Regions from separate parts of the Drancourtella sp. An57 genome, predicted to be linked through region 2. Evidence: a T-box and tRNA genes for the amino acid it is inferred to sense, from the RefSeq annotation. Region 2 holds a T-box; the other holds one or more tRNA genes.

Region 1 (10,836 bases), on a different contig from region 2:
CTCCGGCTTCGCAATCAATGCCCTGGCAATGGCTATTCTCTGTTTCTGACCGCTTGACAAACGGTTTCCTGCCTCTCCAAGAGTTGTATCATATCCGTTGGGAAGCGCATCTATAAAAGAATCCGCTCTGGCTTCTTCCGCTGCTTTTTTCATCTCTTTCTCCGTCGTTTCTCCCTCTGCACCATACAGAATGTTATCCCGGATTGTACCTGACATCAGCGGATTGTTCTGGAGTACATAGCCAAATTTTTTATGACATTCCCGGGGACTCGTTTCGCTTATTTTGTTTCCTCCGACCCATATTTCTCCCGAATCAGGTTGGTAGAATCCCTGTATCAGTTTCATGACTGTAGATTTTCCGGAACCATTATCGCCGATCACTGCCGTTGTCTTTCCTCCCGGAATGCAAACGGAAAAGTCGTGAAGGATTTCTTTTTCGTTCCCGTATCCAAAGTTCACGTTTTTGAATACAATATCTCTGTTCTCGGATTCTGTCCAGGAATTGCCTTTTTCTGTATGTTCCTCTTCCATATCAAGAATATCCCCGACATGAACAAGTGCGCCTTTTGAGCCCATCACGTTCTGCCACACCGTCAAAAGCTCCGCCATATAAAGATTCACCTGCGTCATATAGGTGCTGAACATATTAATCCCTGTTGATTCCATTTTCCCGGCGTTAATCAATCTGGAACCGCCCACTGCCATTACAACAGTCGTAAGAAGCGAATAAAGGGAATTGGCCAGAACCTGAATCTGCTCCATGAAAGCATAGTATATATCTGCCTTATACCGTGAATCGATTGCCGCATATCCGCTTTCCAGCTCTTTTTCTTCCATTACCTGCGCTTTTACATATTTCCCGGCCGACAGGTGTTCGGAGAAAAATGTGGTCATTTCATTCAACGCCGCATAGCGCTTTTTCATTATAGTAAACTGCAGCCTGCCGACGATGATAAACATTGCCACCGCAACCGGTATGCAGATCAAAAGGTATGCTGTGAGAGGCGAATTGTATTGATACAAGATCATACAGGCGCGGACAAATCCAAACAGCGACGCAGCTCCTGAGAATATTCCGCTGATCACCAGAGTTGCCTGAGTTACGTCGTTCGTAACGGCCGACACCAGCGAGGACGGCTGTTCCTTTTCGAACTGATCCATCGGAAGATGCAGGATCTTCCTCCACATCGAAAGCCTTACCCGCAGGATCACTTTTTGATTGGCATACTCTTGCACAAGCGGCCGCAAAAATCCCAGCAACGATTAAAAATCGTAAAAAACACATAGCCTAAAATAACAGAATTATATAGTTCCCCCTTGTTCACACGGACCAGATACTCCGATACTCTCATTCCGATCTCGGCATAAACCACGCCGCTTCCGAATGCAATCAGGTAGAGCCACCAGGGGATCGAAAGCCTTCTGTAAAAGTTCAGAAAAAACGATATTACATGTTTGTTGTTTTTCATCTGCCCTGTCCCTCACTTCCTATTAATTCTCGGTAATATGTATTCTCGGCATATACTTCCTCCGGTTCTCCCTGACAGATAATCCTTCCGTTATGCATTACTATGATATAATCTGCTTTCTGTACGGTCTGTCTGTCGTGGGCAACCATAAGCACGGTTTTACCTTCCATATGCCGTTTCACACTCTTCCATACCTGATCTTTTCCCCGGATGTCCATAGCCGCGGTCGCCTCATCCATAAACAGATAATCCGATTGTTTTAGAAGCGCCCTCGCAAAAGCAATCCGCTGTTTCTGTCCGCCGGAAAGTTTGTCGCCCTGCTCGCCTACATCCGTCTGGAAGCCCTCCGGCTGTTCCCTGATAAAATCCATGATTTCTGCGTCCGTACATGCTTTTTCCAGTTCTTCATCCGTGACTTCTCTCTTAATTCCGAACAGGATATTGTCGCGGAGCGTTCCTGCAAACAATGTACTTTCCTGTGTTACGTATGAGATCTCGCTTCGGAAGCTCTTGAGCGAATACCGTGCGGTATCTTTGCCCCCAAATAAAATCTTGCCTCCCGAAACCGGATACATACGCTCCACCAGATTCAGAAGGGTCGTCTTTCCGCTTCCTGACGGTCCGATAAGCGCCGTCACGCGCCCTGCAGGGATCTTCAGATTGAGTTTATCGAATATAAGTTTCTCTTCATAAGAAAAATCAACCTCTTTTAATTCAATATCGCCGCTGAGACGTTCCACATGCTCGCCGGCTTCTACGTCTTCTTCCATTTCTTCCATAATCTGAGCTACTCTTCTGGTCGCTCCCTGGGAACCCTTGAAGGTTGTCCAATATACACAGTACGTGCTGAGCTGATTAACGATATTCACCGCGAATCCATAATAGGCGATCCATTGGGTAAGAGTCAATGCGCCGGATGAATAAAAGCTTCGGCCTACCATCACGATCACAATAAACTGCATAGCTCCCACCAATGCATACATTGGAGTTGCGAATCCCAGCCATGCATTCAGAATCGAACTCTTATAGAGCTCTTTCATTTTCTCCCGCCCTGTCTGAAGTTCTTTTTCTTCTTTTCCGTAAGATTTGACGAGAAGAAGATTATTGGTTTTTTCTGCAATCGTCTGTGTCAGCTCTGCATTTTTTTGATTTACCAGATCCAGCACTCCGAACTTCATCTTTCCCATGACGAATGCAATGACTAAATTCAGCGGAAGAACCGCGATCAGAGCAATCATCAGCTTCTGGTCGTAGGATCCGATTTTTCCCAGCGTAATGACCAGCGTATATGCGGAAGTGAGAATCGCAACAAATACTTGCATGATTAACTGACTGATTGCCGTGATATCTGTTGTAATACGGGAAATCATTTCTTTGGGCTTATTTTTTTCGTAATATCGAAGCGGCAGCCTGACGGTCTTACTCCAGATCATTTTCCTGATATTACGGTCAATTCGCGCAACACACAAGTTACTCATAATCTTGCTGACCGAATTGATCAGCTGAGATAATAATGTAAACGCCAAAAACGGAAGAACCACAGTACCAAAATTCACATTCCCGGCAAATAATTCGGCCGTGTATTCCGTTACGCTGATTCCTACATTGCTAAGAAGAGCTGTAATGGCAATATATGCAAGAATCCACAGATAAGGAAGTCTTGCCTTCTGCAGCATGCGGAAGAAGCGTCCCATGCTGCCCCTGTCTTTTCCAAAAACCCGTTCCATATTGTTTCCCTACCTTTTCTTAATTTCAGAGCATTGGTACTAGAATATAAATAGTGCAAATCACATTGAACTGTTATTCGTTTTCTATCATTTCAAACACTTTAACCGCATCCTGTTTCTTTTCATAATCCTCTGAAAATGCAATTGCGTAAGTTCCGTTTACCGCTTCCGTCTCAAGGACCGCAGCGCCTCCGGCAAGGACTATCGTTCCTTGGTTGGCAGCCATAGACTCATAGTTTTCATATAGATCCGTCTTGTTTTCCGGATCCCACCAGAACAGCCAGAGTCCATCATAATCATATGCTTTATCCGCCACTTTCGTCTCAGTAAACTGTCCATTCGTATTGTCTGTGAGATATCCTGGTGTTTCATTGATATCTACCGGTTCGCAGTCCTCCAAAATGAGTCCTTCCTGCTCAAAATAATCCACCATATCTTCGTATGGAGAAGTGGACGCATTCACTTCAATTTTTTCTTCTTTCGACGTACATCCCGCCATCATTCCGCATACAGTTGCTGTTACAATGGCAGCTGCCACAATCTTCTTCATCCTTTTTGTGCTCATCTCATCAATCTCCTTTTATAAAAATTTTACAATCAAGTTTCTTTATTTTTACAATAAAATCAGCAGTTTAACAAGAAGGTTATCCTATTTTGTCCTTCATTTCGCTCATAGTGTCTTTTTATCTCTCATCTCAGTTATTTTCACTTCCGCCTCCTGCTCTGTCTGATAAGCTCTTTTAGGAGATCTTTAAAAAGTCATTCATCAAAAAACTCCCCTGCCCGTCTACAGGCAAAGGGAGTTTTTTAACTGGCGCCGCATTGATTTAAGAACCGTACTATACTCATGCCAGAGCCACGAGTACGGACCGGATGCAGCCCTTTCCGACTGGATCATTCTTTTTAAAAATTACTTCATTGGATAAGTATTGACAAAACCTTTTTAGAAATTCAGTTATATTTTCGCAAAAAATAAAAACACCGTAAAACCCTGATATTAAGGCTTTACGGTATCTAATAAAAAAATCGGAGTGACAGGATTTGAACCTGCGGCCTCTACGTCCCGAACGTAGCGCTCTACCAAGCTGAGCCACACTCCGAAAGCTACGGATAGAGGACTCGAACCTCTACTAACAGAGTCAGAGTCTGCTGTGCTGCCATTACACCAATCCGCATCGCTGCTTTCTGTCTTTCAAAGCGTTTTTAATATATGTTGTTTTCATCGGCAAAAATTGAGTTTTTCCGGTGATCGGAGTGACAGGATTTGAACCTGCGGCCTCTACGTCCCGAACGTAGCGCTCTACCAAGCTGAGCCACACTCCGATAACTACGGATAGAGGACTCGAACCTCTACTAACAGAGTCAGAGTCTGCTGTGCTGCCATTACACCAATCCGCATCAGCATTTGCCGTGTCACTGTTTTATCAGCGAACAAGACTATTATATCAAAAAAATTTTGATTGTCAACACTTTTTTTCATTTTCTCTTCCACCTTCTTCCAAACCCTGATATAATACGAACAACAATGGTTTTTCAGGAGGCGCTTATGAAACAGTATTTTAAAATCGGAGAAATCTCAAAGCTGTATCAGATCAGTGTGGACACACTGCGTTACTATGAGGAGCTTGGTCTCCTGACACCGAAGCGCGGTGAAAACGGATACCGCCTCTATCGTCTCAATGATATCTGGCGTCTGAATGTGATCCGGGATCTTAGGGGGCTTGGATTTCCCATGGAGCGGATCCGGGAATATTTAAATGACCGGAGTATTCATACGACGGAACAGCTGCTCCGGGATGAGCTGGATGCGATCCGCCTGAAAATCACAGACCTTACGAAGCTTCAGTCTAATGTGCAGGAGCGCCTTGCAACGATCCGGAAGGCGGAGGATCAGCCTCTTGAGACCGTCACGGAAAAATTGCTTCCTGCGCGGTCCTGCCATATTCTTCACTCTGGTTATCAGAAGGACGAAGAGATGGATGTACTGATGAAACAGCTGTTTAACCAGTCCCAGGACACTCTCTATATTATCGGCAGCAATCATATCGGTTCTTTGCTGCCTGCCGCATCTGCCAGGGAAGGAAATTACACTGGCTACGAGGGAGTATTTCTCATTGCCGAGGACGGTCCGGATACCTTGCCGGAAGGACGTTATCTTTCCTACAGCTACCATGGAAGCACCGTCCACAATGCCGAAGGCATCCCGAAACTGCTCTCCTACGCCCAGGAGCATGGACTTACGGCCGGGCCATGGTTTCTTGAGCTGCTCTGGGTTGATATCCATCAGTCTGCGGACCCGGATGAACACATCACAGAACTTCAGCTTCTTGTCACCTGAAAGGACATCCCCGTTTTTCGGAGATGTCCTTTTTTGATGCTTTTATTTTTCACCTGATTCTTTCGGCCTGCTTTTTCGCTTTCCGGAGCGTCCTACAGATTTTTGATCCTCTCTACTGCCGCCTTTGTATTTTCGTAAGTACCGAATGCAGTCAGACGGAAATATCCTTCTCCGCTTGGTCCGAATCCGGATCCCGGTGTTCCTACAACGCCTGCCTGTGCAAGCAGATAATCAAAGAACTCCCAGGACGTCATGTTGTCCGGTGTCTTCAGCCAGATATACGGCGAATTTACGCCTCCGGATACAGTATAGCCTGCGTCTTTCAGCCCGTCATAGATTGTCTTTGCGTTTCTCATGTAGTAGGCAATCTGCTCTTTTAACTGTGCTTTTCCTGCCTCGGAATACACTGCTTCTCCTGCTTTCTGTACGATGTACGGAGCCCCGTTGTACTTGGTTCCGTGACGTCTTGCCCAAAGGGAGTGAAGCATCACGTCGCCGCATTTGAGATCCTTCGGGATCACTGTTGCGCCGAGACGCACTCCTGTAAATCCGGCATTTTTGGAAAAGCTGCGAAGCTCGATGGCACAGGTTCTTGCGCCTTCACACTCGTAAATCGTGTGCGGTACGTTTTCCTCGGAAATATATGCCTCGTATGCTGCATCATAAATGATGACGGATCCGTTTTTATTTGCGTAATCTACCCACACCTGAAGCTGGTCTTTTGTGATGGCAGATCCTGTCGGATTGTTCGGGAAGCACAGATAAATCAGATCCGGCACTTCCTTTGGAAGCTCCGGCACAAATCCGTTTTCTGCCGTACACGGCATGTAGATCACATCGCTCCAGATTTCGGACTTCGGATCATAGGTACCGGTACGTCCTGCCATGACGTTCGTATCCACATATACCGGGTATACCGGATCGCAGACAGCGATTTTATTGTCCTGGTCAAAGATCTCCTGAATGTTTCCGGAATCTCCCTTTGCTCCGTCGGAGATAAAGATTTCGTCTGCGTAGATCTCACAGCCTCTTGCCTCATAATCATTCTTTGCCATTGCACTTCTCAGGAACTCGTATCCAAGATCCGGGGCATATCCGTGGAATGTCTCTGCGTGCGCCATTTCATCCACCGCGCTGTGAAGCGCATCGATAATCGCCGGTGCCAGCGGCTGTGTCACGTCACCGATTCCAAGCCGAATGATAGATTTGTCCGGATTTGCTTCGGTATATGCCGCTACCTTTTTTGCAATATTTGAAAAGAGATAGCTTCCTGGAAGTTTCAGATAATTTTCATTAATTTTAAACATACCCTGTCTCCTTCTCTTTATTTCTTTAGTGTATTAAACTCATGCCGCGTCTATCATAACACATTTCACGAAACACGTAAAGGAGATTTTTCAGATCCGTAGTACAATTTCGTACTACGCTTATTTTTTTATCTATCCGACACTTCCGGGGTACTCCCCTTCACATACAAAACGGCATCCTCCGGTCAGATACATCTGCCCGTCACTGTCCCATTCTACTTCCATCATACCTCCCGGCATTTCAATATTCACTTTCTGTTTTGTTCTTCCGCTCCGGATGGCCGCCGCTGCCGCGGCACAGGCTCCGCTTCCGCAGGAAAGGGTCTCCTTACTTCCTCTCTCCCATACGCGGATTTTCATACCGGTCTCGGAATATACCTGCACCAGCTCTACATTAATCCCGTCCGGAAAGTCCGAATGGGTACTGACAGCTTCCGCCTTTTTCATATTCCATGTTTTCCAGCTTCCCTCCTCCGGCTCCATGAAAATGACTGCATGGGGATTTCCCATGGAGACAATCATCATCTCCGTCTTCTGTCCTTCCATCGAGATCACGTAAGGCTCCTCCTCAATAACCGGGGTGCCCATGGCCACTGTAGCCTTTCCGGAATCTTCCAGAATCCGGACCGTATGGATTCCACTGTCGGTCTCTACCGCAATCTCCTCTTTTCGTATCTTTTTATAATCATAGAGATATTTTGCCACACAGCGGACACCGTTTCCACACATTTTTCCTCTGGACCCATCCGCATTATACATTTCCATCCGGCAGTCTGCCGTATCGGACGGACAGATCAGAATCATTCCGTCCGCTCCAACGCCAAAATGGCGGTCACTGATTTTTCTCGCCAGGGTCTGCGGATTTACGATCTGCTCTTTTTCCTGATCCACGTAGATATAATCATTGCCGCATCCCTCCATTTTTACAAAATGCATCTGCACAAATTCCTCCTGTTGTTTTCTGGTATTGTATGAAGAAAAGCGGCATTTTATGTCATCCTTGGGATCTGTCTTCCTTTTACATCCATGTGATAATTGTCTCTTAGTATCATCTCCGAAACCGGAACAATCTCATATGACTTTTCCTCTATGTTTTCGATCAGTTCTTTTAATGCACCTTTTGTAAATTTTGCTTCGCTGTTCAGACGGATAATGGCTCCATTCCGGAGCTCTTCACTTTCGACCACTTCCTTGATCAGACTTCTTTTCCCATAGTTTTTCCAGTCCCGTGAATCGATTGACCAACAGATCGTAAAAAACCCTTCCTCCGCAGCAGTCCGGATCAGTGTGTCGCTGTATCGTCCATAGGGAGGGCGGAAAAGTTCCATGGAAATCCCTTCCTCTTTAGCGGTATGTTCTGCTTCCTGCAGTTCTGCCCTGATTTCCGCGGATGTCTGTTCCGACAGATTTTCATGGCGGACTCCCATCGTTCCGATGTCATGTCCTTCCGCTTTCATTCTTCCGACCAGATCCGGATGCTCCCGCATCCATCCGGCAGTCACAAAAAAGGTGGCGCGTATCTTCTCTTCTTTTAATATGTCCAGGATCTCCCCGGTCTTTTTGTCTCCCCAGGCAGTCTCAAAGGTCAGGGCCGCCTGTTTTTCATCCGTCTCCACAGAACAGACCGGCATTTCATGACCGTTTACGCTGTTTCCGACAGTGGTGTATTCTTTTACATACCAGATTCCGCCCGACAGCAGGAAACAGGCTGCCGCGGCAAAAAGGATGTATTTCTTCCATGCTTTTTTCTGAAAAGACATAAAAAAACTCCGGAGCATCTATTGTTCTTATAGTATATGCTCCGAAGTTTTCTTTTACGCATTTACCAGATTCCCAGAAAATGCTGTATCAGAAGGCTCACTCCCGCTATTCCGATCCAGCAGCAAAGTCCCATGAAAATCGGTTTCCCGCCTGTCTTGACCAGCTTCACCAGATTCGTATTAAACCCGATGGCCGCCATTGCCATAATAATAAAGAACTTACTCAGCTCTTTAATCGGTGCAGTCACTGTCACCGGAAGGGAAAATACTGTTGTAATGATAGAAGCGAGCACGAAAAACAGGATAAAAAACGGAAAGATCTTTTTCAGATCAAAGGTTCCGCCTGCCTGCTCTCCGTTTTTCTTTGCCTTTCGCATCTGCCAGATGGAGAGAACCAGTGTGATTGGAATGATCGCAAGAGTCCTTGTCAATTTGACAATCGTCGCCGCATCCAGCGTATTGCTGCCGTGAATTCCATCCCATGCCGCTGCCGCCGCCGTCACGGAAGAGGTGTCATTGACCGCCGTTCCGGCAAAAAGACCGAACCCCTCATTGCTCAGTCCCAGAACGGCTCCGAGTTTCGGAAAGATCAGCGCCGCGATCACATTGAAGAGAAAAATAACAGAGATCGACTGGGCAATCTCCTCATCGTCCGCATCAATGACCGGTGCCGTCGCCGCAATGGCCGAACCACCGCAGATACTGGACCCCACCCCGACCAGCGTCGAGATTTTGGATGGAATCCGCATGACCTTGTGAAGTACAAAGGCAATCACAAGTGAGGTGGAGATCGTCGCAATGATAATTGGAAGAGACTGGCGTCCTTTCTCCAGAATATCCGTCAGATTCATGCCGAATCCAAGCAGAATCACCGCGTACTGTAAAATCTTTTTGGATGTAAATTTGATCCCCGGCTGAAGGGGCTCGCTTTTTTTCACGACCAGGGCAAGACACATCCCGATCAAAATCGCAAACACCGGCCCGCCGACTACCTCAAACTGTTTTCCAAGCAGGAACGCCGGAATGGAGATCAGCAGACAGAACAAAATACCTTTATAAGTTTCCTGAATTGTTTTCATGGTTATCTCCTCTCTTTTATTTCTGGAAGTATCATATCAAAGGAAATGAATCATGAAAAATTATATATATTTATTTATGCATAAACATATGTTATGATTAGGAAAAGGAGGCATTCTTATGCTGGATTTTCGTATTTATACATTTTTGGAAGTCTGTAAATATATGAATTTTACAAAAGCCGCCGAGGCGCTTCATATCACGCAGCCTGCTGTCTCGCAGCATATCCGCTATATTGAGGAATACTATCAGACCCGTCTTTTTACATTTCAGGGAAAAAAGCCGGTTCTGACCGAAGCCGGGGAATACCTGCTCCACGCCTTTACGACATTGAGCCATGACCAGGTCTATCTGAAAGAGCAGCTCCTTTCCATGCAGAAAAAAAAGCCGGCCCTGATCTTTGGCGCGACTCTTACAATCGGTGAATATGTCATGCCGCGTTTTCTGATCGAATACCAGACACGGCATCCGGATACTGTCCTGACCATGATCACGGCAAACACTCACGAACTCCTCGACCGCATCTCGGACGGAGAGATTGATTTTGCGATCGTAGAAGGCTATTTTGACAAGACCCAGTATGACTATCTGACGTTTTCCTCGGAACCGTATATTGCCGTTGCAGGAACACCGCTTTTTGAAGACTGCCGTCCCCGCTCTCTTTCGGAGCTTCTTGATCAGAAGCTGATTGTCCGGGAGCCCGGATCCGGTACAAGGGAGATCCTTGAAAAACATCTGGAAGCCCGTAATCTTTCCATTCACGATTTTTCCGGTGTTTCCGAAATCGGGAATATTCCGGCATTGAAAGCGGTTGTCTCAGCCGGTCTTGGCATTACATTTTTGTACCGTTCCGCTGCTGAAGAAGAGCTGAAAAACGGCATACTGTTTGACGTCACGCCGGAAAATTTCTCTATCACGCATGATTTTACTCTCATATGGCAAAAGGGAAGTATGTTTGCTTCCCGCTACCGTACTATTTTTGAAGAATGGAAGAAAAAGTTATGAAACTGTCAGTTACACGTCAAAGCATAGCACGCTGTCTGAAAATCATTCTGGGCAATTTTCTGATTACCGGAGCATATGCCTTTATTACCGTACCAAACGAGATCGTAAACGGGGGCGTTACAAGTTTTTCCATGATTCTTGGCAATCTGCTTT
Region 2 (10,836 bases):
CCTTTTTCGTCTTCCCAAATACGAGAATTCCTTCTACAGGCTGGTCAAGCCGATGGATGACAGCAAGATACGGTGCCCCCTTCAACGGAGTCCCGCTTTTCCTTGCCTCCCGCATGAGATGATTTTTCAGAAGGCTGACCATGTCCTGGGACGAAAAAGATGCAGTCTGGACAGCCATCCCGGCAGGTTTATGACAGACGAGGATCTCGGAATCCTCGAATAAGATTTCTGGTTTCATAATGTGCTCCTTTCATTTCACACATCATATCATATCCTGGAATGGTTGGCAAAGGAAAATCCATGTGGCCGGACGGCACAAAAAAATGGGGGAAACAATGTTTCGGCCGGGCAAAGGGAATGGTATAATAGAAACGGAACCAGGGAAAAAGTATATATGGAAATTATTGTCCGGCAGAAGAACTGGAAAAGGGAGATTTGCAAATACTTAAATATTTGCAAAAATATGATAATCAGTAATAAAGGTGTAAAAAATGTTTCAAGCAGTAAATGTTAAAAAAAGGTATGATATTCATTCTTACGAAGTTTTAAATGGAATCAGTTTTCAGATACAAAGTGGAGAAATCATAGGTGTTTTGGGTGAAAATGGGGCAGGAAAAACGACATTAATCAAAACAATGATGAAATTATTAGAGATTGATGAAGGAAAAATAGAATATGCCAACAAGGATATTCGCAATATCCCAAATAAAAAGTATTATAGTATGGTAGCGTCTGTACTTGAGGGGAACCGCAATCTCTACTGGTATCTCAGTGGGTACGAAAACATTTTGTATTTTTGCAGTCTGAAGAAGTTAAAAATAAAATCTGTTCAAAATGAGATAGAATTCTATTTAAAAGAGTTTGAATTATATGACGCAAAAGATAAATGTGTGGGAGAATATTCGCGTGGTATGCAGCAGAAGTTGTCTATCATCATTGCTTTACTGGGGAATCCTCAGGTATTGTTTTTGGATGAACCGACACTGGGGCTGGATGTACAAACCAAAAAGAAGGTTCTGGGAATCCTGAAGAAGCTTGCGCGTCAAAAAAATGTAACCATTATCATTACCTCCCATCAGCTGGATATCATAGATTTGCTTGTGGATAAACTGCTTGTGCTGAAAAATGGAAAAATCTTTTATGAGGGAGATCCCTATTTGTTTAAAGAGATGTACAGCGAAAACCGCTATACGATTTCTGTGATAGCAGAAAACATCGATCGATATTTTGAAAAATATGAATATACAAAAGAAGACAAGCGGGTAAATTTGTATCTGAAAAATATGAATAAGGACAGTATCTTTCAGGTGATATCTGAATTGTATGACAGAGGTTATGAGATAATAGAGATGAAAAAAGATACGGCAGATTTGGAGGAAATCATGCTTCGCTTTCTGGAGAAGGAAGGGGATGAGTATTGATGATTCATTTGTTAAAAGCTGAATATAAAAAAAGCTTTATTGAACTTAAAACATATTATCCTGATCAGATTGTGGATATTATTATCAAATATTTTCTTTTTGTAGCTTTTTTTGTCGGATTTGGAAAAAGTCAGATTGATGTCGGGGCGTTTTACATAGGGTATCTTTATTGGATGATAGCGTCATATATCATAGCGGAAGCGTCTGCCAGCATATCGTTCGAAAAACAGGTCGGAACAATCGAACAGATTTTCTTAAAACCTGTTTCTGTTCTTCAAATCCTGACCTTACGGACGTTCGTGATGTTCAGTATTTCCGTTTTGAAATTCGGTATTCTATTTCTCATAGTATCATTGACACTGAAAATAACATTTACGGTGACACCGGCAGTGCTTCTGATTTTCCTTATTTCTATTATTGGATTTACCGGTATCGGGATCGGACTTTCAGGCCTGACATTATTGTTTGCAAAAACAGCATCGTTTGAATCTATTGTTTCATACGGACTGCTGCTGATTTCCGGTACTGTTATTTCTTACCAGAATATGCCGGATATAATCTTCAAAATCATACGGATCCTGCCTTTTGTATTGGAGATAGATATTTCGCAAAAAGTACTAAAGACGGGAATAATCAGTATTCCGGATTTCTTCCTGGTTTTACTGTCGAATGTAGCGATGTTTTGTCTGGGGTGTTTGGTTTTTCAGTTCTTTTTAAAAAGAGTGAAGCGATATGGAGTCATGAACAAATACTGATTTGTCGCTCCTTTTACTTGACACTCTTGATTTTTTCGGGTAAAATTTGAATAATTTCATGGCGAAAGCCGAATAAATGAACGATGAAGGGGAATAGTAAGCCTAAGAGAAGTTTCAGAGAAGAGGCGGGTGGTGCGAGCCTTTGACGGATCACGGCTGAACCGGACCTGGAGTTCCTGTATGAAAAGTACAGCGTTTTATCAGCGTTAATGATCAATGAAGTGAGCCGCAGATTTTGTGGTTAATGAGGGTGGTACCGCCGGACATCCGGTCCCTGTTTGGGACGGATGCCCGGTGTTTTTCTTTATTTAACAGAAAACTTCGTTCTAAAAACAGGGGGCAGAAGTCCTTGGAAGCTGTGAAAAATATTGATTGAGAGGAGAATGCGACATGGCAAAGGACAACAAAAAATTTGTAAAGTCTATCACATCCAGAGATGAAGATTTCGCTCAGTGGTACACGGATGTGGTGAGAGAGGCAGAGCTTTGCGACTATTCCAGCGTGAAAGGATGCCTGAACTATCTGCCGAATGGATATGCAATCTGGGAAAATATCAAGGCAGATCTGGACAAGAGATTTAAAGATACAGGAGTAGAGAACGTATACCTTCCGATGCTGATTCCGGAGAATCTGCTTCAGAAAGAAGCGGATCACGTAGAAGGATTCGCTCCGGAAGCTGCATGGGTGACACATGGCGGAACAGAGAGATTACAGGAAAGATATGCGATCCGTCCGACATCAGAGACACTGTTCTGTGATCTGTGGAGCCGTATCGTGCAGTCTTACCGTGACCTTCCGAAAGTATGGAACCAGTGGAATTCCGTACTGAGATGGGAAAAGACGACACGTCCGTTCCTTCGTTCCAGAGAGTTCCTGTGGCAGGAAGGACATACCATCCACGCAACTTACGAGGAAGCAGAAGAGAGAACACTTATGATGTGGAAGGTCTACAAAGACTTCATCAGCGAGTCTCTTGCGATTCCATATGTAGCTGGAAGAAAGACAGAAAGTGAGAAGTTTGCAGGTGCAGAAGACACATACACAGTAGAAGCGCTGATGCATGATGGAAAGGCACTTCAGTCCGCGACAAGCCACTTCTTCGGAAATGGATTCCCGGATGCATACGACATCAAATATCTGGATAAGAACAATGAGCTCCACAGTGTTTATGAAACATCCTGGGGACTTTCTACAAGAATTATTGGTGCGATCATTATGGTACATGGCGATGACAGCGGCCTGGTGCTTCCGCCAAGAATCGCTCCGAAACAGGTACGCGTGATCCCGGTGGCACAGCACAAGGAAGGTGTTCTTGACCGTGCAGAAGAGCTGCTGGCAGCGATCCGCGCAGAAGGATTACGTGCAGACATCGACGAGTCCGAAAAGAGTCCGGGATGGAAATTCAGCGAGCAGGAGATGCTTGGAATTCCGGTACGTGTGGAACTTGGACCGAAAGATATCGAAAACGGTCAGGCAGTCCTTGTAAGACGTGACACAAGAGAGAAGACTGTTGTAGCAATCGACGAGGTACCGGCAGCACTGGCTGAACTTCTCGAGACAATTCAGCAGGATATGTATACAAGAGCAAAAGCATTCCTGGACGGCCACATCGATGAGGCAGAGACCATGGATGAAATGGTTGCAAAATTCAAGGACAACAGAGGATTCATCAAAGCGATGTGGTGTGGAGATGAAAGCTGTGAAGAAGCGATCAAGGCAGAGACAGGCGGAGCCGGATCCAGATGTCTGATCGAAGATGAAGAGCCGATTTCCGACAGATGTATTTACTGCGGAAAACCGGCAAAACACAAAGTTTTCTGGGGTAAAGCATACTAAAATGGAACAGGTCAGGATCAGACTGCCGGAAAAAGTGCAGTGGATCATCCGAAAGCTCAAAGAACAGGGCTTTGACGCATACGCAGTGGGCGGATGTGTCAGAGACTCGATACTGGGAAGGGAGCCGGAGGACTGGGATATCACAACATCCGCAAAGCCGGAAGAGATCAAGCAGATCTTCCGGCGGACGGTGGATACCGGAATCGAGCACGGCACAGTGACTGTTCTGGCAGAAAAAGAAGGATTTGAAGTAACGACATACCGGATTGACGGCGAGTACGAAGACGGAAGGCACCCAAAAGAAGTCTGGTTTACAGGAAAGCTTGCAGAAGACCTCAAGAGACGGGATTTTACGATCAATGCCATGGCATACAACGATGAAGACGGCCTTTGTGACCTGTTCGGAGGACAGGAGGATCTGCAAAAAGGGATCATCCGGTGCGTGGGAGATGCCCGTGAGCGGTTTACGGAGGATGCACTCCGGATTCTGCGGGCTGTCCGATTTTCAGCACAGCTTGGATTTTCCATGGAAGAGAAGACAAAGGAGGCAGCGGGCGCGCTTGCCGGAACCCTTGTCAAAATCAGCGCGGAGCGGATTCAGAGCGAGCTTGTAAAGCTTCTCGTGTCACCGCACCCGGAAGAGATGCTGACGGCGTGGGAACTTGGCATCACCAAAGTGATTCTTCCGGAATTTGACCGGATGATGGAGACAACACAGGAGACGCCGCACCATATGTATAACGTAGGCGTGCATACAGTGGAGGCATTAAAGCATATCCGCGCAGACCGGATTCTCCGCCTTTCCATGCTGTTCCATGACATGGGCAAGCCGGAATACAAGACGATGGATCCGGACGGAACTGCCCATTTCAAGAAACATGCCATCGGAAGCGAACGGATTTCAAAAGAGATCATGCGACGGCTGAAATTTGATAATGATACGATCCGGAAGGTGTCAAAACTTGTCTACTACCATGACTACCGGATGCCGCCGAACCGGAGACTGGTCCGCAGGGCGGTGAACAAGATCGGAAAAGATCTGTTCCCTTACTATCTGGAAATCCGGATGGCAGATACTCTGGCACAGAGCCTGTATCACAGAGAAGACAAGATTTCAGATATCGAAGGCGTTGCAAAGTGCTTCCAGGAGATTGTGGATGAGGGCGAATGTGTATCGCTGAAAGAACTCGCCGTGACAGGGAAAGATCTGATCGATGCCGGAATCAGTCCGGGACCGCAGATGGGAGAGATTTTGAATGCTCTTCTTGAAGAGGTGCTGGAAGATCCGGAGAAAAATCAAAAAGACTACCTGATTACCCGGGCGGCCAATATGAATCATTTATAGTACAAAGATACAAAACAAAAAGACAGCCGTGATAGCTGGCGTACACCAGCATTATCACGGCTGTCTCTTTGTATAGCTTCTGTCTGCCATACTGATGGAGAATGATTGAACCGGTTCTATTTAATCCCCCGCATTCATAAGCTAGAAAGACGATTGAATCAGAAGGCAGGGGGCAGTTATGGGTGATTATGATTTAGAGGTACTGGAACAATATCCGATACAAGTGGACAATGTCCGAAAAGTGAGGGGTGCCATCCTGTGTGAGACGGATCGGGGTCTGATGCTTTTGAAACAGGCGGCATTATCAAAGCCGCGCATTTTAGTTATGAATGAAATCCATAAAGCGATGAAAAATCAGGAACATCTGAAGTGCGATGAGCTGATTCCGAATAAAGAAGGAGAGTTTCTGACAGTCTCTGAGGACGGGGTATCTTATTATCTGAAAGCGTGGTATCAGGGACGGGAGTGCGACGTCCGGAAACACTCGGAAATTCTGGAGTCGGCAAAGCTGCTGGCCAAAGTTCACAGGCTGATGGAATTTCCCCGGTGCAGGGAAGGATTCCGGGAACCGGATCTTGTGGATGAGTACCGCAGACATAACAGAGAACTGAAGAAAGTATGGAATTTTATCCGGAAAAAGACAATCAAAGGGGAGTTTGAAAGCAGATTCCTGGAATGTTTTGAGGCTATGTACTGCGTGGCGGCCAGGGTGGAGCAGCGTCTTGAGGATTCGGCCTACCGGCAGCTGATGGAACAGAGCAGAGAAAAAGGAAGTTTTGTCCACGGAGAATACAATTACCACAATATTCTGATTGCTCCGGACGGCATGACAGTGGTGAACTTTGAACATGTGGGCAGAGACATTCAGCCGTCGGATCTTTATTATTTTCTCCGGAAAGTTATGGAAAAGCATCAGTGGAATGAAAAACTCGGTGCGGAGATTCTGCGGGCATACTGTGCGGTCAATCCCCTCAGAGAAGAAGAAAAAGAATACATTGCGCTCCGGCTTTCCTATCCGGAGAAATTCTGGAAATGCGCCAACACGTACTATAATTCCAACAAAGCATGGATTTCTTCCAAAAGTGTCGAAAAACTGCGGCTTTCCATTGAGCAGAACGAGGTAAAGAAGGCGTTTTTAGAACAGATATTTTCTTTCCATTTAGATAAGAGTGGTGTATAATAGACAGCATAGAAGACCAATCAGGAGGTACAAAGATATGGGATATCGTGAAAAATACGATGAATGGTTGACAAGTACATACTTTGACGCTGAGACAAAAGCAGAGTTAAAAGAGATCGAATCCAATGAAAAAGAAATCGAAGACCGTTTTTATAAGGATCTGGAGTTCGGTACAGCAGGACTCCGTGGAGTCATCGGTGCAGGAACGAACCGTATGAATATCTATACGGTACGTAAGGCAACCCAGGGACTGGCAAACTACATCGCCGGAAAAGGTGCGCAGGCACAGGGCGTTGCGATTGCATACGATTCCAGACGGATGTCCCCGGAATTTGCGGATGAAGCAGCGCTCTGCCTTGCGGCAAACGGAATCAAGGCTTATGTATTTGAAAGTCTCAGACCGACTCCGGAGCTTTCATTCGCGGTGAGAAAGTTAGGATGCATTGCCGGAATCAATATCACAGCAAGCCATAACCCGCCGGAATACAACGGATATAAAGTATACTGGGAGGACGGCGCGCAGATTACACCTCCTCACGACAAAGGTATCATGGACGAGGTAAAGGCAGTGACAGATTTTGCCACTGTTAAGACGATGGACAAAGAGGCTGCCAAAGAAGCAGGCCTTTACGAAGTCATCGGAGCGGCGATTGACGATGCTTATATCGCAGAGCTGAAAAAACAGGTACTGCATCAGGATGCCATTGATCAGGTCGGCAAAGAGCTCAAGATCGTATATTCCCCTCTTCACGGTACAGGAAATATCCCTGCAAGAAGAGTATTAAAAGAGCTCGGATTTGAAAATGTATATGTAGTAAAAGAGCAGGAGCTGCCGGACGGCGAATTCCCGACGGTATCCTACCCGAATCCGGAATCAGAAGAGGCATTTGAACTCGGACTGAAACTGGCAAAGGAAGTGGACGCAGATCTTGTTCTTGCGACAGATCCGGATGCTGACCGTCTTGGTGTTTATGTAAAAGATACGAAGTCCGGCGAGTATAAGGTGCTGACAGGAAATATGTCCGGATGCCTTCTTGCTGAATATGAGATCAGTCAGAGACAGGCGTTAAAAGGACTGCCGGAGGACGGCTGTCTGATCAAGACGATCGTTACGACCAATATGGCAGACGCCATTGCAAAGTCATACGGCCTCAGACTGATCGAAGTTCTGACAGGATTCAAGTACATCGGACAGCAGATTCTCGGATTTGAAACGACAGGAAAGGGCGAGTATGTATTCGGCTTTGAAGAAAGCTACGGATGTCTGATCGGAACCCATGCAAGAGATAAAGACGCGATTGTAGCAACCATGGCACTGTGCGAGGCAGCGGCTTACTATAAGACACAGGGCAAGACACTGTGGGATGCCATGATCGATATGTATAACAAATACGGCTACTACAAGGACAGCATCCAGTCCATCACAATGAAAGGAATCGAAGGACTGGAAAAGATCCAGGCGATTCTTGAGACGCTGAGGAATAATCCTCCGGTCAAAGTGGGAGAATACCAGGTATTAAAAGCCCGTGATTACAACGCAGATACGATCAAAGATCTGGCAACAGGCGAAGTGACAGCAACAGGACTTCCGAAGTCCAATGTTCTCTACTACGATCTGACAGACGACGCATGGCTTTGCGTAAGACCATCCGGAACAGAGCCGAAAGTGAAGTTCTACTATGGCATCAAGGGCACTTCTCTTGAGGACGCAGATGCCAAGTCAGAGGCTCTTGGGAAAGCTGTTCTGGAAATGATCGACAATATGCTTTAAAATATCAGAAAACTTTGTGAAACCTGCGGAAAACAGGGGCGCAGCACTATAATTCACTTGACAAATATACAAGAAACCGTTATAACTTTTAATGAAGATAGCCCACGAAAATCAAGGGTTTGGAAAGTTAGATCATAAGAGATCAGAAAGATACTTTTATAACGGGAAAATAGGAGGATAAGTATTTATGAACAAAACAGAATTAATCGCAGCAGTGGCAGAAAAGGCAGAAATTTCCAAAAAAGATTCTGAAAAAGCATTAAAAGCATTCATCGACGTTGTAACAGACGAGTTAAAAGCTGGCGGAAAGATCCAGTTAGTAGGATTTGGTACTTTTGAAGTAAGCGAAAGAGCAGCAAGAGAAGGAAGAAATCCTCAGACAGGAAAGACTATGAAGATCGAAGCTTGCAAAGCTCCTAAATTCAAAGCTGGAAAAGCATTAAAAGACGCAATCAACGCATAAGATATTTATGAACGGAAATAGAGGGCTGTCAGGCCCTCTATTTTGTTACTATATTAAAGATACAGGAGGCAGTTATGAGACTGGACAAATTTTTAAAAGTTTCACGTCTGATCAAACGGCGCACCGTTGCAAATGAAGCGTGCGACGCGGGCAGAGTTACGGTAAACGGCAAGCCGGCGAAGGCATCTACAAAGGTAAAAAAAGGTGACGTGATCGAGATTCAGTTCGGCACGAAAGCAGTAAAGGCGGAAGTACTGGATATTCAGGATACGACGAAGAAGGAAGAGGCAAAAGAGCTTTTCCGTTATATTTAATTCAGAAAAGGAATAAAGGCGGGCGCGGATTCATAGTATATCTCAGAAGCACGTTGGAAGAAGCAGACAGGCTGACAACGAAAGAGAGGTTGAGAGAAGATGATGATGAGCAGCAGTATGATGAGCGTTACAGAAGAGGCACAGGTCCGGAAAGCACACAAACTGGTTGTCAATAACAGAAAGACAAGTCTTGTGACCGGAGTGCTGGATGTCCTGTCCTTTGATCTGAATGAGATTCTCCTGGAGACAGAACAGGGGATGATGATGGTGAAAGGGAGCGACCTCCATGTCAACCGGCTCAGTCTGGAAAAGGGAGAAGTCGACCTTTCCGGAAATATTGACAGCATTACATATTCAGATATGAAACAGACGACCAAACAGGGCGGAAAATTTCTTGCGCGCCTGTTCCATTAGGAGGCGGGCGATGAGCGGGCTGGGAGTCGAGGCGGATGCATTTTTAAGAGCATTTTTTTCAGGGATGTTCCTCTGTGGGGTATATGAGGTGCTGCGTCTTTTCCGGAGGATTATCCGGCATCATTCTATTGTCGTTTCCGCCGAAGATTTTCTGTACTGGCTGTTTTGCGGATTCTATCTGTTTGGCGAAATCTTTCAGACAAGTTCCGGAGAAATCCGGTGGTACTTTATCGCGGGAACTGTGGCAGGAGCAGTCGCCTTTTTTGCGGTTTTGTCAAAAACCGGCAAGTTCTGCGGAAAGATTTTTGAGAAAAAAACTGGAAAACACGGAAAAAGAGTTGATTAATCGTGGGAAAAAGGATACTATTATATGTATAACCTGGAACAACCTGAATCTACGGTGAGGTAAAGATGAAGATTTTTAAGAAAAAAACACGCACGTCTCAGAAGGGACCGCGGTTTTCCAGATATAAAGGAAGCGTTGTATTTATATCCTGTATTCTGCTTGTGCTTACGGCGGTGACGACCGTGCACAGCATTTCGCTCGGAGCTGAACTGCAAGACAAAAATGCGCAGATCACAGAGCTGGAAAAAGAGAAGAAGGCAGAGAAGCAGCGCACAGAAGAGATCGAAGAGTACAAAGAATATGTAGGGACGGATGAGTACGTCGAAGATACGGCCAGAGACAAGCTCGGCATGGTAAAGGAGAATGAAATTCTCTTTAAAGCTGAGGAATAATGATATGACATTGCACACAGAAGATAGCTTTGGGAAAGACTGATTTCCCGAAGCTGTTTTTTATTCTATTCAGGCAAAGTCTTTTCACGATACAGATATAAGAAGGGGCAGAAGATGGAAAAGAAGAGTTGTATGATGAATCCTTATGTGGAGCAGATGGAGAAATTCGGGAGATCGCTGGAGCATCTGGCGGATACGTTTTTCAGAATGGAAGAAAGGAAAGGGCAGTTTACCTCCGGCGAGGTGGAAGAAATGTTTTCCAGGGTATCTGAGAACGTGTGCAGAAACTGTGAAAACCGGTCCTGGTGTCTGGGAGAAAACAGGGTGCGGACGCATCAGATGGTATATGAAATTTTAAAAACTGCGGATGAATACGGAGCGGAACTGAATATGGATCTGAAAAAGAGGCTTCAAAGATACTGTATCCTGGCGCCGCGGTTTCTACGTGAGACGATGGAAACATTTCAGGATGCCAAGCAGGCGATGTTCTGGACCAATCGTATTGTACAGAGCAGAGAAGGATGCGCGGTGGAACTGGACGCCTTTGCGCGACTGATCCGGCATGCGACAAGGGAGCTGGACGCGAGCATTTTTTCGGA

The links. The T-box of region 2 lies ahead of proS (proline--tRNA ligase). A T-box ahead of a tRNA ligase gene usually reads a tRNA of that ligase, here a tRNA-Pro.
Region 1: it has a tRNA-Pro gene. The T-box ahead of proS (proline--tRNA ligase) is inferred to sense a tRNA for this amino acid. The anticodon was not compared.

Annotation. Positions count from the first base shown of each region.
Region 1 covers NZ_NFHY01000011.1:47,382-58,217, forward strand. The annotation lists gene B5G11_RS10380 (ABC transporter ATP-binding protein) at 1-1,236, opposite strand, end outside; gene B5G11_RS16335 (hypothetical protein) at 1,209-1,469, opposite strand; gene B5G11_RS10385 (ABC transporter ATP-binding protein) at 1,466-3,196, opposite strand; gene B5G11_RS10390 (hypothetical protein) at 3,270-3,761, opposite strand; tRNA gene B5G11_RS10395 (tRNA-Pro) at 4,223-4,296, opposite strand; tRNA gene B5G11_RS10400 (tRNA-Gln) at 4,301-4,371, opposite strand; tRNA gene B5G11_RS10405 (tRNA-Pro) at 4,446-4,519, opposite strand; tRNA gene B5G11_RS10410 (tRNA-Gln) at 4,524-4,594, opposite strand; gene B5G11_RS10415 (MerR family transcriptional regulator) at 4,743-5,534, shown strand; gene B5G11_RS10420 (LL-diaminopimelate aminotransferase) at 5,627-6,841, opposite strand; gene dapF (diaminopimelate epimerase) at 6,974-7,777, opposite strand; gene B5G11_RS10430 (polysaccharide deacetylase family protein) at 7,831-8,601, opposite strand; gene B5G11_RS10435 (YeiH family protein) at 8,664-9,680, opposite strand; gene B5G11_RS10440 (LysR family transcriptional regulator) at 9,799-10,683, shown strand; gene B5G11_RS10445 (YitT family protein) at 10,680-10,836, shown strand, end outside.
Region 2 covers NZ_NFHY01000015.1:26,956-37,791, forward strand. The annotation lists gene B5G11_RS12305 (RNA pseudouridine synthase) at 1-238, opposite strand, end outside; gene B5G11_RS12315 (ABC transporter ATP-binding protein) at 492-1,421, shown strand; gene B5G11_RS12320 (ABC transporter permease) at 1,421-2,176, shown strand; T-box leader at 2,251-2,455, shown strand; gene proS (proline--tRNA ligase) at 2,567-4,012, shown strand; gene B5G11_RS12330 (CCA tRNA nucleotidyltransferase) at 4,014-5,357, shown strand; gene B5G11_RS12335 (CotS family spore coat protein) at 5,536-6,537, shown strand; gene B5G11_RS12340 (phospho-sugar mutase) at 6,575-8,308, shown strand; gene B5G11_RS12345 (HU family DNA-binding protein) at 8,496-8,771, shown strand; gene B5G11_RS12350 (RNA-binding S4 domain-containing protein) at 8,831-9,085, shown strand; gene yabP (sporulation protein YabP) at 9,191-9,499, shown strand; gene yabQ (spore cortex biosynthesis protein YabQ) at 9,510-9,845, shown strand; gene B5G11_RS12365 (septum formation initiator family protein) at 9,911-10,237, shown strand; gene B5G11_RS12370 (SpoIIE family protein phosphatase) at 10,352-10,836, shown strand, end outside.